DNA from 3 places in the Streptomyces telluris genome. Region 1 is predicted to be linked to each of the others. Evidence: riboswitches for the same ligand, from Rfam matches in the RefSeq annotation. Region 1 holds a riboswitch; each other region holds the start of a gene.

Region 1 (4,224 bases):
GTTGGCCTCGGTCATCGCCTCGCGGGTGGCGCGGTCCCACACGCCGAGCTTCTTGAGGTCCTCCACCAGGTAGGTGTTGACCTGCAGGAACTCACCGGAGAGCGTCTCGCGCTTGAAGAGGTTGGAGACCTGCGGCTCGATGCACTCGTACACGCCGGCGATGGAGGCGATGGTGGCCGTCGGGGCGATGGCGAGCAGCAGCGAGTTGCGCATGCCGACCTCGCCGATGCGGGCGCGCAGCGCCTCCCAGCGGTCCGCCCAGGCGGCGACGGCGTTGGGGTAGTGGTCCGGGTGCAGCACGCCGCGGGCGGTGCGGGTCGCGGACCAGGCCGGGTGCGGGCCGTGCCGCTCGGCGAGGTCGGCGGAGGCCTCGTACGCCGCGAGCATGATGCGCTCGGAGATGCGGGTGGACAGCTCCTTGGCCTCGGGCGAGTCGAAGGGCATGCGCAGGCGGAAGAAGACGTCCTGCAGGCCCATCAGGCCCAGGCCCACCGGGCGCCAGCGGCTGTTGGAGCTGCCGGCCTGCTCGGTCGGGTAGAAGTTGATGTCCACGACGCGGTCGAGGAACGTGACGGCCGTGCGGACCGTGCGGTCGAGCTTCTCCCAGTCCATCTCGCCGTCGGCACCGAGGTGCTGCGCGAGGTTGACGGAGCCCAGGTTGCAGACCGCGGTCTCGCCGTCGTCCGTGACCTCGAGGATCTCGGTGCAGAGGTTCGAGGAGTGGACGACCGCGCCCTTCTCGGCCGTCTGGTTGGCGGTGCGGTTGGCGGCGTCCTTGAACGTCATCCAGCCGTTGCCGGTCTGCGCGAGGGTGCGCATCATGCGGGCGTAGAGCACGCGGGCCGGGATCTGCTTGACGGCCTTGCCCTCGGCCTCGTACTTGCGGTACGCGGCGTCGAACTCGTCGCCGTAGAGGTCGACCAGGTCGGGCGTGTCGGCCGGGGAGAACAGCGACCACTCGGCGTCGGCCTCGACGCGGCGCATGAACTCGTCCGGGATCCAGTGCGCGATGTTGAGGTTGTGGGTGCGGCGGGCCTCCTCACCGGTGTTGTCGCGGAGCTCCAGGAACTCCTCGATGTCGGCGTGCCAGGTCTCCAGGTAGACGCAGGCCGCGCCCTTGCGGCGGCCGCCCTGGTTGACGGCGGCGACGGAGGCGTCGAGGGTGCGCAGGAACGGCACGATGCCGTTGGAGTGGCCGTTGGTGCCGCGGATCAGCGAGCCGCGCGAGCGGATGCGGCTGTACGACAGGCCGATGCCGCCGGCGTGCTTCGACAGGCGCGCCACCTGGTGGTAGCGGTCGTAGATCGAGTCCAGCTCGTCCAGCGGGGAGTCCAGCAGGTAGCAGGACGACATCTGCGGGTGGCGGGTGCCCGAGTTGAAGAGCGTGGGGGAGGACGGCAGGTACGACAGGGTGCTCGTCAGGCCGTACAGCTCGGCGACGTCGGCGACGGCGCGCTCGGAGTGGTCCTCGGCCAGGCCGCAGGCCACGCGCAGCAGGAAGTGCTGCGGGGTCTCGATCACGTTGCGGGTGATCGGGTGGCGCAGCAGGTAGCGGCTGTGCAGGGTGCGCAGGCCGAAGTAGCCGAAGCGGTCGTCGGCGCCGCCGAGGAGGGCCTCGTCGACCAGCTCGTCCAGGCGCGCGGCGTGGGTGGCCACGAAGGCGGCGGTGTCGTCCGCGATCAGGCCCTCGCGGTGGCCGACGGCGACCGAGGCGGAGAAGGACGTGGCGCCCTGGCCGGCGGCCTCCTCGGCGATCGCGCGGGTGAGCAGCCGGGCGGCGAGCTTGGAGTACTCGGGCTCCTCGGCGATCAGCCCGGCGGCGGCCTCGGTGGCGAGGGAGCGCAGCTCGGCCTCGTCCGAGTTCGCGCTCCGGCCCCGCAGTGCGGCGGCGGCGACCTTGCCGGGGTCGGTGGCAGGAAGGTCGGCGGTGAGGTCGGTCAGGGTGCGCAGCAGCGCGGTCCCGGGGCCGCCGGTCGCTTCTTCCGCTGAGACCGGATCGGCGGGCGCGATGGTCACTGAGGCTCTCCCTCGCTCGGCTGGGTGGGCCGGCGGGAGAGCACGACGGTCGCGTACGGGCGCGCCTGATGGACCAGGGCATGCCTCGTAGGCGTCCGCCGGCCCAACCCGCGAGGCCCGGACGAATTCAACGCCCATAGCCGAGCCCAGGGCAGGCTCGGTGGAGGGCGTGCTGCCGGCAGGTACTCGGACTCCTGCATGCGCGGCTTAACGGCATACATGCACCGTTGCGGGACAGTTCCGGATTTTCACCGGATTCCCCTGCGACGACAGCGAGGACGAGCATACATCTAGTGCCGCCCCTCGTACGCGCCCCCACATGTTGTGTCGCGCGGTAAGCGCATAGGTCGGAATGTGTTATCAGGCCCCGGTGTTGAGGGTGGGTTCGCAGGTCGGAAGGGGGGTCGGGCGCGGGGTGCGGCGAAGGGCCGCCACGCCCCCTCCAGGGGGGCGTGGCGGCCCGGTCGGCTCCGCGGGGCGAGGGCTCCGCCGGGGGTCGCTCTAATGCCCTCCAGGGGCCCCTGCGGTGGCCGGCGGGAGCTCGCTGCGGACCCCGGGGTCGCCGGCGTCCGCCGTGTAGTCCGCCGCCGAGGTCTCGTCCGTGCCGTCCGGCACGCGCAGCGCCTTCAGGGCGAAGGTCAGGACGATGACGACGATCACATTGAGCACGAAGGCGGTGAGCCCGATATAGCCCTTTTCTCCGATAAGGGGGATGAGGTTGGTATTCCCGAAATGATCCTGCGTCGCGCTCGGCGTGTCGTACGCCTTCCAGGTGCCGTAGCCCATGCCCGCGGCCCAGCCGGCCAGCAGGGCCCAGCGGTGGAACCAGCGGGTGAAGAGCCCGCCCACGAGCGCGGGGACCGTCTGCAGGATCCAGATGCCACCGAGCAGCTGGAAGTTGATGGCGACGGTCTTGTCCATGGTGAGGACGAAGACGAGGGCGCCGACCTTCACCAGCAGCGAGGCGAGCTTGGAGACCTTCGCCTCGTGCCCGGGCGAGGCGTCCGGCCGGATGAAGTCCTTGTAGATGTTGCGGGTGAAAAGGTTCGCCGCGGCGATCGACATGATCGCGGCCGGGACCAGGGCGCCGATGCCGATGGCGGCGAAGGCCACGCCCGTGAACCAGTCCGGGAACATGTCCTCGAACAGCTGGGGGATCGCGAGCTGCCCGTTCTTCACCTTGATCCCCGCGGCGATGGCCATGAAGCCGAGCATCGCGAGCAGGCCGAGCATCAGGGAGTACAGCGGCAGGATCGTCGTATTGCGGCGGATGACGTTGCGGCCTTTGCTGGAGAGAACCGCGGTCACCGAGTGGGGATAGAGGAAGAGCGCCATCGCCGAGCCGAGCGCGAGCGTCGCGTAGGCCCACTGCGCGTCCGGACCGCTCACCAGGGAGCCGCGCGGCTTGCCGGTCTCCGGGTTCTTGACCGCGAACGCTTCGCCCGCCTTGCTGAAGATGTGGTCGAAACCGCCCAGCTTGATGGGGATGTAGATGATCGCCACGATGATCACGATGTAGATCAGCGTGTCCTTGACGAAGGCGATCAGCGCGGGCGCCCGCAGCCCGGAGGAGTAGGTGTAGGCCGCGAGGACACCGAAGGCGATCAGCAGCGGCAGGTCCTTCATGAACCAGTTCGAGCCGCCGCCCACGCCCAGCACGTCCAGGACCGCCTGTATGCCGACGAGCTGCAGCGCGATGTACGGCATCGTCGCGAGGATGCCGGTGAGCGCGAGGGCGAGCGAGAGGCCCTTCGAGCCGAAGCGGCCGCGGACGAAGTCCGACGACGTCACGTAGCCGTGCTTGTGGGAGACCGACCACAGGCGGGGCAGGAAGGTGAAGACCAGGGGGTAGCAGAGGATCGTGTACGGCACCGCGAAGAAGCCGGCCGCACCGCCCGCATAGATCGCCGCCGGGACGGCCACGAAGGTGTACGCGGTATAGAGGTCGCCGCCGAGCAGGAACCAGGTGACCCAGGTGCCGAAGGACCGGCCGCCCAGCCCCCACTCGTCGAGGTTGGCCATTTCTTCGGGGGTCCCCGCGCGCCGCCACTTCGAGGCCATGAAGCCCATGACCGTCACGGCGAGGAAGAAGAAGATGAAGACGGCGAGCGCCACGCCGTTCACGCCGTCCTTCATCGCCGCTCACCCGCCTTGCGGGCCCGCTCCTGGCGCCGCACGAGCACGTAGGCGACGACGGTGAGCAGGGTC
Region 2 (4,224 bases), on a different contig from region 1:
GAGGGCCGGCCCGCGCTCGCGGCGCGCACGGCCGGCTCCCTCGCCGGGCGCTTCGGCAGCCGCGACGGCAGCGACGAGGCGCTCGCCCACGCGGCCCGCTCCCTCGCGGACGACGGGGACCTTGCCACCGGGCTGTTCGCGCTCGCGCTCACCTCGCTCGGGGGCCGCCGCACCGGCTGGTCCGCGCCCTGGCGCGAGCAACTGCGCTCCCTGCGCCGGCACCCCCACCCGGACGTACGCGACGAGGCGCTGGCCCGGGTGACGGCCACGGAATGAGACACCGCGCGGGGGGCGCGGGCCGTGCCCCGGGCTCCCGTGCTCCCCGTGCTCCCCGTGCTCCCCGTGCCTACGAACGCCCTTCGACGACCCGCCGGGCCGCCTCGCTCTCCGCGGCGGCCGGCGAGAGCTCGCTCAGCGTGTCGAGGTCGGTGTCCTCCCGCAGTTCCTTCTCCCAGGCGGCGGCCAGCTTCTCCTGCTGCGCGCGCGGTTGCCGGCCGACCTCCTCGCGGTGAGCCGGGCTCAGGGCGCCAAGGAATCGCTCGACATCGTCGGTCGGCATGGGTTCTCCCTCGTCAGCGTCGACGGGCATCCCCTTCCCGGCGCCGGGAGGCCACCGACGGGCCGGGCCCGCCCCTTCACCTGAAAGGGGACGGCTCCGGCGTCGGCAGGCGGAGCACGCGGCCGCCCGCTCCCGGTGCCGGGAGCGGGCGGCCCGCGGAGCGGCTCCGGCTACTCCTGCCGTACGTACAGCAGCAGACGGGCGAAGAGGCCCGGCCGGGTCGGCGGCGCGCCGCGTGGGGCGGCCGGTTCCGCTCCCGCGACGGGGATGCTCGCGCCGGGAGCGGCGGGAGGCTTCTCCTCGGCCAGGGCGGCGGGGTCCGCACCGTGCGAAGGGCTCGTGGTGCCCGGAGGGTGCTCACCGTCGGTGGAGGCGGGCTGGGGGTCTGGGCCGTGGGCGCGGTAGGCCTGGGCGCGCAGATACGCACTCAGGACACGCGCGGGATCGAGGGGCATGACGTCTCTCTGCTCTCGTGCCTGCCGGTAGTGAAGGGAGTTCCGCACGCGCGCCCGCTCCGGACGGCCGGGGGCGGGCGCGGGCCTTCTCAGCAGCGCAGGACGTCGTTGCGCGCGGGGCCGGCGGACGCCGCGGGGCCCTCGGGGCCGGCCGGGGCCGACAGCGGGCGGGCCGGGGTGGCCGGCAGGACGGACGCCCGGAAGGGCGGGAGGCAGGAGCGCCGGGAGGGCGAGACCGAGGAGCGGGGCGAACGGGTGTCCGCGACGCAGTCGTCGGTGGCGGCGAACTCCACGGAGACGGAGCTCTCCTCCGGGCCGGGGCCCAGGGCGTAGACCGTGCCGCTCCCTCCGGAGAACAGCAGGAGGACGGAGACCAGCACGGCGACGGAGGCCCGCAGGGCGGGCCTCCACGGCAGCGGCTCAGGACTCCACAGGTTCATGCACTAAGCGTAATCAGTCAATTACTTTCGGCGCATTCCACCGTTCGGGTGAGGCCGTTGAATCGGACGCTGCATCTTCGTGCGGGAGCCGGGTACCTGGCCCGGATGGTCGCACAGCCCGCGCCAGAGCCCCCGGGCGCGCCGTACGGTCGGAGCAGGGCCTCCCCCGCTCGGCGGCGGGGCCCGGACACGGCCAGGACGGCGAAGGAGGAGCAGTGACGGATGCCCGGGAGAGTGCGGACCACGTCAGCGTGCATCTGACGGACTGCGGCCACCAGGACGCGGGCGCCGTCTTCGGCGTCCTCGAGGCCGTCTTCCCCGAGGCCGGGCCGCCGCGCGGCGAGACCGGGCCAGGCACCCCCGGCGCCGGCCCCATGATCTGGTGCATGAGCGTCGACACCCGCACGCGCACCGGCGCCGACGCGGTGCAGCCGGAGGGGACGCCCCTGTCGGGCGCGGTGACCGCCGACCTCTTCGGCGCGGCGGACCCCGTCCGCCAGGTCAAGGAGGAGCTCGAACGGGCCTTCGCCGTCGAGCACCGGGGGCACGTCTCCGGCGAGCACGAGATGGAGCTGCGCCTGCGCCTGGCCACGCGAACAGGCTCCTGAGGGACGCCCGTTCGCGCGTCGCGTGTCCCACACCACAGTCCGGTATCCGAACAGGTCTGTCCGTGGGCCCGTCCGGCACCATATGGTGGCGGTGCAGCTGGTTCGCCCTGCTCGCCAGGCAGGCGCGTCGTAAGAGGGAACCCGGTGGGAATCCGGGACTGCCCCGCAGCGGTGAGCGGGAACGACCGCCGTCATACGCACTGGATCCATACGGATCCGGGAAGCGACGGCCAGTAGGTGCCATGTGGCGTGCCCGCGAGTCCGAAGACCTGCCGACTGCCCGTGCGCTGCCGAGCGCACGGAGATCCCGGTGACCTCGAGGGCGGGTCGGCGCATACATCAGGCGGGCACGGACGGCGGCGCACACGCGACCGCATCCGGCAGCAACCCGCCCGGTTCCGTCGTTCCTTCGCGCCTTCCGCCCGTCCCCCGGGGTCATGGACGCACGCACGCTCGCGAAGGAGAGTTCCGTGACCAGCAAGTCCGCAGCCGCGGCAGCCCAGGCCACCGTGTACGGCTACCCCCGTCAGGGCCGCAACCGTGAACTGAAGAAGGCGATCGAGGGGTACTGGAAGGGCCGCGTCACCGCCGGCAGCCTCCGGGACACCGCCGCCGCACTGCGCCGCACCAACTGGCAGCAGCTGGCCGACGCCGGCGTCCACGAGGTGCCCACCGGCGACTTCTCGCTCTACGACCACGTCCTGGACACCAGCGTCATGGTCGGCGCGATCCCCGCGCGGCACCGCGCGGCCGTCGAAGCCGACTCCCTCGACGGCTACTTCGCCATGGCCCGCGGCACCCAGGACGTGGCGCCGCTGGAGATGACCAAGTGGTTCGACACCAACTACCACTACCTGGTCCCCGAGCTCGGCCCCGACACGGTCTTCACCCCGGACTCCACCAAGCAGGTCGCCGAGCTGAAGGAAGCCCTCGCGCTCGGCCTGACCCCCCGTCCGGTCCTCGTCGGCCCCATCACCTACCTGCTCCTGGCCAAGGCCGCCCCCGGCGTCGCCGCCGACTTCGAACCGCTCACCCTCCTCGACCGGCTGCTGCCGGTGTACGCCGAGGTGCTCGCCGACCTGCGGGCCGCCGGGGCGGCCTGGGTGCAGCTCGACGAGCCCGCCCTGGTCCAGGACCGCACCCCCGCCGAGCTGAACGCCACCGGCCGCGCCTACCGCGACCTGGGCGGCCTCACCGACCGGCCCCAGCTGCTCGTCGCCTCCTACTTCGACCGGCTCGGCGAGGCCCTGCCCGTCCTCGCCAAGACCCCCGTCGAGGGCCTCGCCCTGGACTTCACCGGGCCCGCCGCCGCCAACCTCGACGACCTCGCGGCCGTCGGCGGACTGCCCGGCAAGCGCCTCCTGGCCGGCGTCGTCAACGGCCGCAACGTGTGGATCAACGACTTCGAGAAGTCCCTGTCCACCCTCGGCACCCTCCTCGGCCTCGCCGGCCGCGTCGACGTCTCCTCCTCCTGCTCCCTGCTGCACGTCCCGCTGGACGCGGCGGCCGAGCGGGACATCGACCCGCAGATCGTCCGCTGGCTCGCCTTCGCCCGCCAGAAGACCGCCGAGGTCGTCACCCTGGCCCGCGGCCTGGCGCAGGGCACCGACACCATCGCGGCCGAACTGGCCGCCAACCGCGCCGACCTGGCCTCCCGCGCCGGCTCCGCCATCACCCGCGACCCGGCCGTGCGCGCCCGCGCCGCGGCCGTCACCGCCACCGACGGGCGCCGCTCGCAGCCGTACGCCCAGCGGGCGGCCGCACAGCGCGCCCACCTCGGGCTGCCGCTGCTGCCGACCACCACCATCGGCTCCTTCCCGCAGACCACGGAGCTGCGCACCGCCCGCGCCGACCTGCGCGCCGGACGGATCGACGAGGCCGCCTACGAGCGGCGCATCGAGGCCGAGATCCGCGAGGTCATCTCCTTCCAGGAGAAGGCCGGCATCGACGTCCTGGTGCACGGCGAGCCCGAGCGCAACGACATGGTGCAGTACTTCGCCGAACAGCTGACGGGCTATCTGGCCACGCAGCACGGCTGGGTGCAGTCGTACGGCACGCGCTACGTCCGCCCGCCGATCCTCGCCGGCGACATCTCCCGCCCCGAGCCGATGACCGTGCGCTGGACCCGCTTCGCCCAGTCGGTGGCGGGCCGCCCGGTCAAG
Region 3 (4,224 bases), on a different contig from region 1:
CCGCGGATCAGCAGGGTGGCGAAGGCGTAGCCGAAGGCCGAGGTGATCCAGGCGGCCGCCCGTACGGGGAAGGACTCCCCGGGCAGGCACGCGTCCAGGGCCAGGCGCGGCAGGTCCGTCGCCCAGAACACCACCACGAACAGCGTGACCGTGGGGCCGAACTTGCCGTTGCCGCCGAGCCGGCGGGCGATGGCCTGGGTGGCGATGCCCAGCAGCAGGCTGGCCAGCACGAGCACGACGTCGGCTATCGCCATGGCCTCCAGGGCCAGGGCCGGGCCCACGCGCCAGCCCTCCCAGAACGAGTCCTTGCCCAGCGTCCCCAGCGCTCCGCAGAGCAGGCACAGGAACGCCGCCGCCCCCCACACGCTCCGGTCCCGCGCCTCGTCCAGGATCTCGACCGGGCGGTACCACAGCCCGAAGAAGAGGCGGTGCCAGTACAGCCTGCGGCGGGCGGCGGAGGCGTGCGGGGCGGGAGGCGAGTGAGGGGAGGCAGAAACAGGCATGGGTGCAAGTATCACCGCTCGGCGGGCACCCCGGTGTCCGGGTCGGCGTCCGGCGCCTCGCCCGACCTGGCGTCGGGGACCGCACCCGCGGCGACATCGGGGGTGGTTCCGGGTGCCGACCCGGCGTCGGCGTCCGGGTCGGCGCCGTGCAGGTACTCCTCGCTGATCTCCCGCGGCCCGAACGGCCACACCTTCTCGTAGCGCGACCAGAGCACGAAGGCCACGCAGCCCGCCCCGACCCAGGCCAGGGACCATTCGATGGGGTGCCGGCCGGGCGAATTGCGGTCCGCGTAGCCGTAGATGACGAGCCATCCCACCAGCGCAACCAGGCTCGGCAGCGGGTAGAGCCACATGCGGTACGGGCGCGGCAGGTCCGGCTGGCGGCGGCGCAGCACGGTCACGGCCAGCACCTGGGCGAGGGCCTGCACGATCACCATCACGGACGTCAGCAGCTGGATCAGCGTGGCCAGGTCGGTATGACGGCCGATCAGGAACCCTGCTCCCGTGATGACTCCCATGGCGGCCAGGCCCAGCGCCGGGAAGCGGTGCCTGGGATGCAGGCGTCCGAAGGGGCGGAAGAAGACCTTCTCCCGGGCGGCGTCGTAGGGCACGCGGGAGCCGCCGAGCAGCCCGGCGAGGACCGAGGCGACGGCCGTGACGAGGATGAGCACGGTGACGACCCGGGCGGGCCCCTTGCCCCAGGCCTCCTCCAGGACCGCCGAGGCGACGGACGAGGACGCCGTCGAGGTGGGGTCGAGCATCTGCTTCCAGTCGATGACGCCGAGCGTGCCGATCTGCAGGAGCAGGTAGATGGCCATGATGCCGAGGATGGAGAAGACGATGGCGCGCGGCAGGGTGCGCCCGGGGTTCTTGATCTCGGCGCCCATGTACGCGGCCGTGTTGTAGCCGAGGTAGTCGTAGATGCCGATGGTCAGGCCCGCCGCGAAGCCGATCCAGAAGTGGTTGGTCGTCAGCTCGAAGGCGTCCGCGGGGTAGGTGAAGGCCCGGCCGGGGCTGAAGTGGGTGAAGGCGGCGAGGATCACCAGCACGACGGAGGCGATCATCACGCACCACAGCACGACCGTGATCCGCGCGATGTTCTCGACGCGCCGCCACAGCACCAGCACGATCAGCGCGATGACGGCCAGTCCGGTCAGGTCGCCCTGTGCCTGCCCCATGTCCGGCCACAGGTAGCCCAGGTACTGCACGAAGCCGATGACCCCGGTGGACATGCCCAGCGGGATGAAGAGCATGGCCGTCCACACGAACAGGAACGGCATCAGCTTCCCGGTGCGGTACTGGAAGGCCTGGCGCAGATAGACGTAGCTGCCGCCCGCGCCGGGGAGCGAGGCGCCGAGCTCGGCCCAGATCAGCCCGTCGGCCAGGGCCAGCACCGCGCCCGCGACGAAGCCGATGACGGCCTGCGGGCCGCCGAAGGCCGCGACCATGAGGGGGATGGTGACGAAGGGGCCGATGCCGCACATCTGGCTCATGTTGATGGCGGTGGCCTGGAACAGTCCGATGCGGCGCACGAAGCCGACCCGCTCGTCCGGCGATGGTTCCGTCTCTGCCATGGCGGTCGGCCCTTTCTCGCGCCGGACGGGGTCCGGCTGACCTGATTGTCCGTCCAATGCACTGGTAGCACCGGCGTGTCGCAACCGTCCACCGTTCCGGCACCGTCCGGGGGAACGGTTGCGCCCGCGCCCCTGCCCGCGCCCCGCCCCGTTCACGATCCGCCGCCCTCGATTGCGAGATCTTTGCAACTGCAGAACCTGTGCACAACCGCTAAGGTGGCCCGGCCGTGGTGTTCGGGAAGACCGGTGACGGGCCCTCGTGGTCCCAGTCCGGAGCGGCCCTCGCCACTGTGATCGGGGAGTGACCGTCCCGTTCCGCGCGCTCCCCACGGCGCGCGGAGCCACTGGCCGCAGCCGGCTGCCGGGAAGGCGGGGACGGGCGCGAACGGACCCGTAAGCCAGGAGACCGGCCACGGCATCTCGCAAATGGTCCACGAGGTGCTGGAGCGTTCAACCCAAGATGTCCCGTCCTGCTGATTCCCCCGGTTCTCCCGGTTCTCCCGGTTCCCCTGATTCCCCCGGTTCTCCCGGCCCCGGTCCCGCGCCCGCCTTCCGCTGGCGCCGCGAGGACACCGTGCGGACCGCCGGTCTGCTGGCCGTCATAGCCGCCCTGCACGTCGTCGCGTTCGGCGTGCTCTACCTGCTCGTCGTCCCCAACCACTACACCGTCGGCTCGAAGGTCTACGGGGTCGGGCTCGGCATCACCGCCTACACCCTCGGCATGCGGCACGCCTTCGACGCCGACCACATCGCCGCCATCGACAACACCACCCGCAAGCTCATGGCGGACGGCAAGCGCCCGGTCTCCGTCGGCTTCTGGTTCGCGCTCGGCCACTCCAGCGTCGTCGTCGCGATGGCCGCCCTGGTGGCCGGCGGCACCCAGCTCGCCGGGCGGCTGATGGACGAGGAGTCCACGGCCCACCAGACCCTCGGCGTCGTCGGCACGACGGTCTCCGGCGGCTTCCTCTACCTCATCGCCGCGCTCAACCTCGTCGCCCTCGCCGGCATCCTGCGCATCTTCCGCGCCATGCGCGAGGGCCGCTACGACGAGGCCGAGCTGGAGCAGCACCTGGACTCGCGCGGCTTCATGAACCGCATCCTCGGCCGCTTCACCCGCTCCATCACCCGGCCGGGGCAGATGTACCCGCTGGGCTTCCTCTTCGGGCTGGGCTTCGACACGGCCACCGAGGTCACGCTGATGGTGATGGCGGGCAGCGGTGCCGCCGCGGGCCTGCCCTGGTACGCGATCGTCTGCCTGCCGCTGCTGTTCGCCGCGGGCATGAGCCTGTTCGACACGCTCGACGGCACGTTCATGAACTTCGCCTACCAGTGGGCGTTCTCCAACCCGGTCCGCAAGGTCTACTACAACCTCACGATCACCGGCCTGTCCATCGCCGTCGCCTTCCTCATCGGCACCATCGAACTGGTCGGCGTCCTGCACGAGAAGCTGGAGCTGGACGACGCGGTGACCGGCTGGATCGCCGGGCTGAACCTCGACAACGTGGGCTTCGTCATCGTCGGCCTGTTCGTGGTGGTGTGGGCCGTGGCGCTCGGCTACTGGCGCTTCGGCAAGGTCGAACAGCGCTGGGCGGCCCGCACACAGGCCGCGGCCGAGAGCTGACGCCGGGCCGGCCCGGTCCCGGCGGGGCCGGTCCCGCCGGGGCCGGGGCCGGCAGGGTCCGGCTCGACCGCAGGGCCGGGCCCTGCCGCGGCACCGGCCCTGCTCAGACGGCGCGGGCGGGCGCCTCCGCGGTCTCCTCCCGCGCCGCCGGGACGAGGTGCGCCTGCCCGGCGAGGATCACCAGGGCGCCCACGGCGAGCCCGGCGACCCCGCACGAAGCGGCCCACGTGGGCCCCGCCGTCTCCAGCACCGTGCCGACGACGGCCGACCCCAGCGCCACGCCCGCCGTCATCAGCGTCACCAGCCAGGCGAACGCCTCGGTGACGGTGCCCGCCGGGGCGAGCTCGCCCACCAGCACGAACACGACGGTGAGCACGGGCGCGAGGAACAGCCCGGTGAGGATCATCAGGCCGGCCATGAGCGGCGGCGCGGGCAGCAGGCACAGCAGCCCGTACCCGGCCGTGAGCCCGAGCATCAGCAGCAGCGTCCGGCGCGGCGGCGCGATCCGCCAGTGGCGCACGGCCCC

The links. Region 1 has a riboswitch for cobalamin ahead of NQU55_RS04225 (ribonucleoside-diphosphate reductase subunit alpha). Riboswitches for the same ligand answer to the same signal wherever they lie in the genome.
Region 2: another riboswitch for cobalamin. It lies ahead of metE (5-methyltetrahydropteroyltriglutamate--homocysteine S-methyltransferase); the one in region 1 lies ahead of NQU55_RS04225 (ribonucleoside-diphosphate reductase subunit alpha).
Region 3: another riboswitch for cobalamin. It lies ahead of nicT (Nickel transporter NicT); the one in region 1 lies ahead of NQU55_RS04225 (ribonucleoside-diphosphate reductase subunit alpha).

What each region holds. Positions count from the first base shown of each region.
Region 1 covers NZ_JANIID010000002.1:484,728-488,951, reverse strand. Annotated here, with positions in the region: gene NQU55_RS04225 (ribonucleoside-diphosphate reductase subunit alpha) at 1-2,016, opposite strand, end outside; adenosylcobalamin-variant (AdoCbl-variant) riboswitch at 2,189-2,289, opposite strand; gene mctP (monocarboxylate uptake permease MctP) at 2,518-4,152, opposite strand; gene NQU55_RS04215 (DUF3311 domain-containing protein) at 4,149-4,224, opposite strand, start outside.
Region 2 covers NZ_JANIID010000001.1:458,499-462,722, reverse strand. Annotated here, with positions in the region: gene NQU55_RS01880 (hypothetical protein) at 1-276, shown strand, start outside; gene NQU55_RS01875 (hypothetical protein) at 347-559, opposite strand; gene NQU55_RS01870 (hypothetical protein) at 730-1,014, opposite strand; gene NQU55_RS01865 (hypothetical protein) at 1,104-1,454, opposite strand; gene NQU55_RS01860 (hypothetical protein) at 1,670-2,062, shown strand; cobalamin riboswitch at 2,144-2,353, shown strand; gene metE (5-methyltetrahydropteroyltriglutamate--homocysteine S-methyltransferase) at 2,533-4,224, shown strand, end outside.
Region 3 covers NZ_JANIID010000004.1:263,882-268,105, forward strand. Annotated here, with positions in the region: gene NQU55_RS07280 (hypothetical protein) at 1-503, opposite strand, end outside; gene NQU55_RS07285 (APC family permease) at 515-2,077, opposite strand; cobalamin riboswitch at 2,289-2,506, shown strand; gene nicT (Nickel transporter NicT) at 2,538-3,698, shown strand; gene NQU55_RS07295 (MFS transporter) at 3,802-4,224, opposite strand, start outside.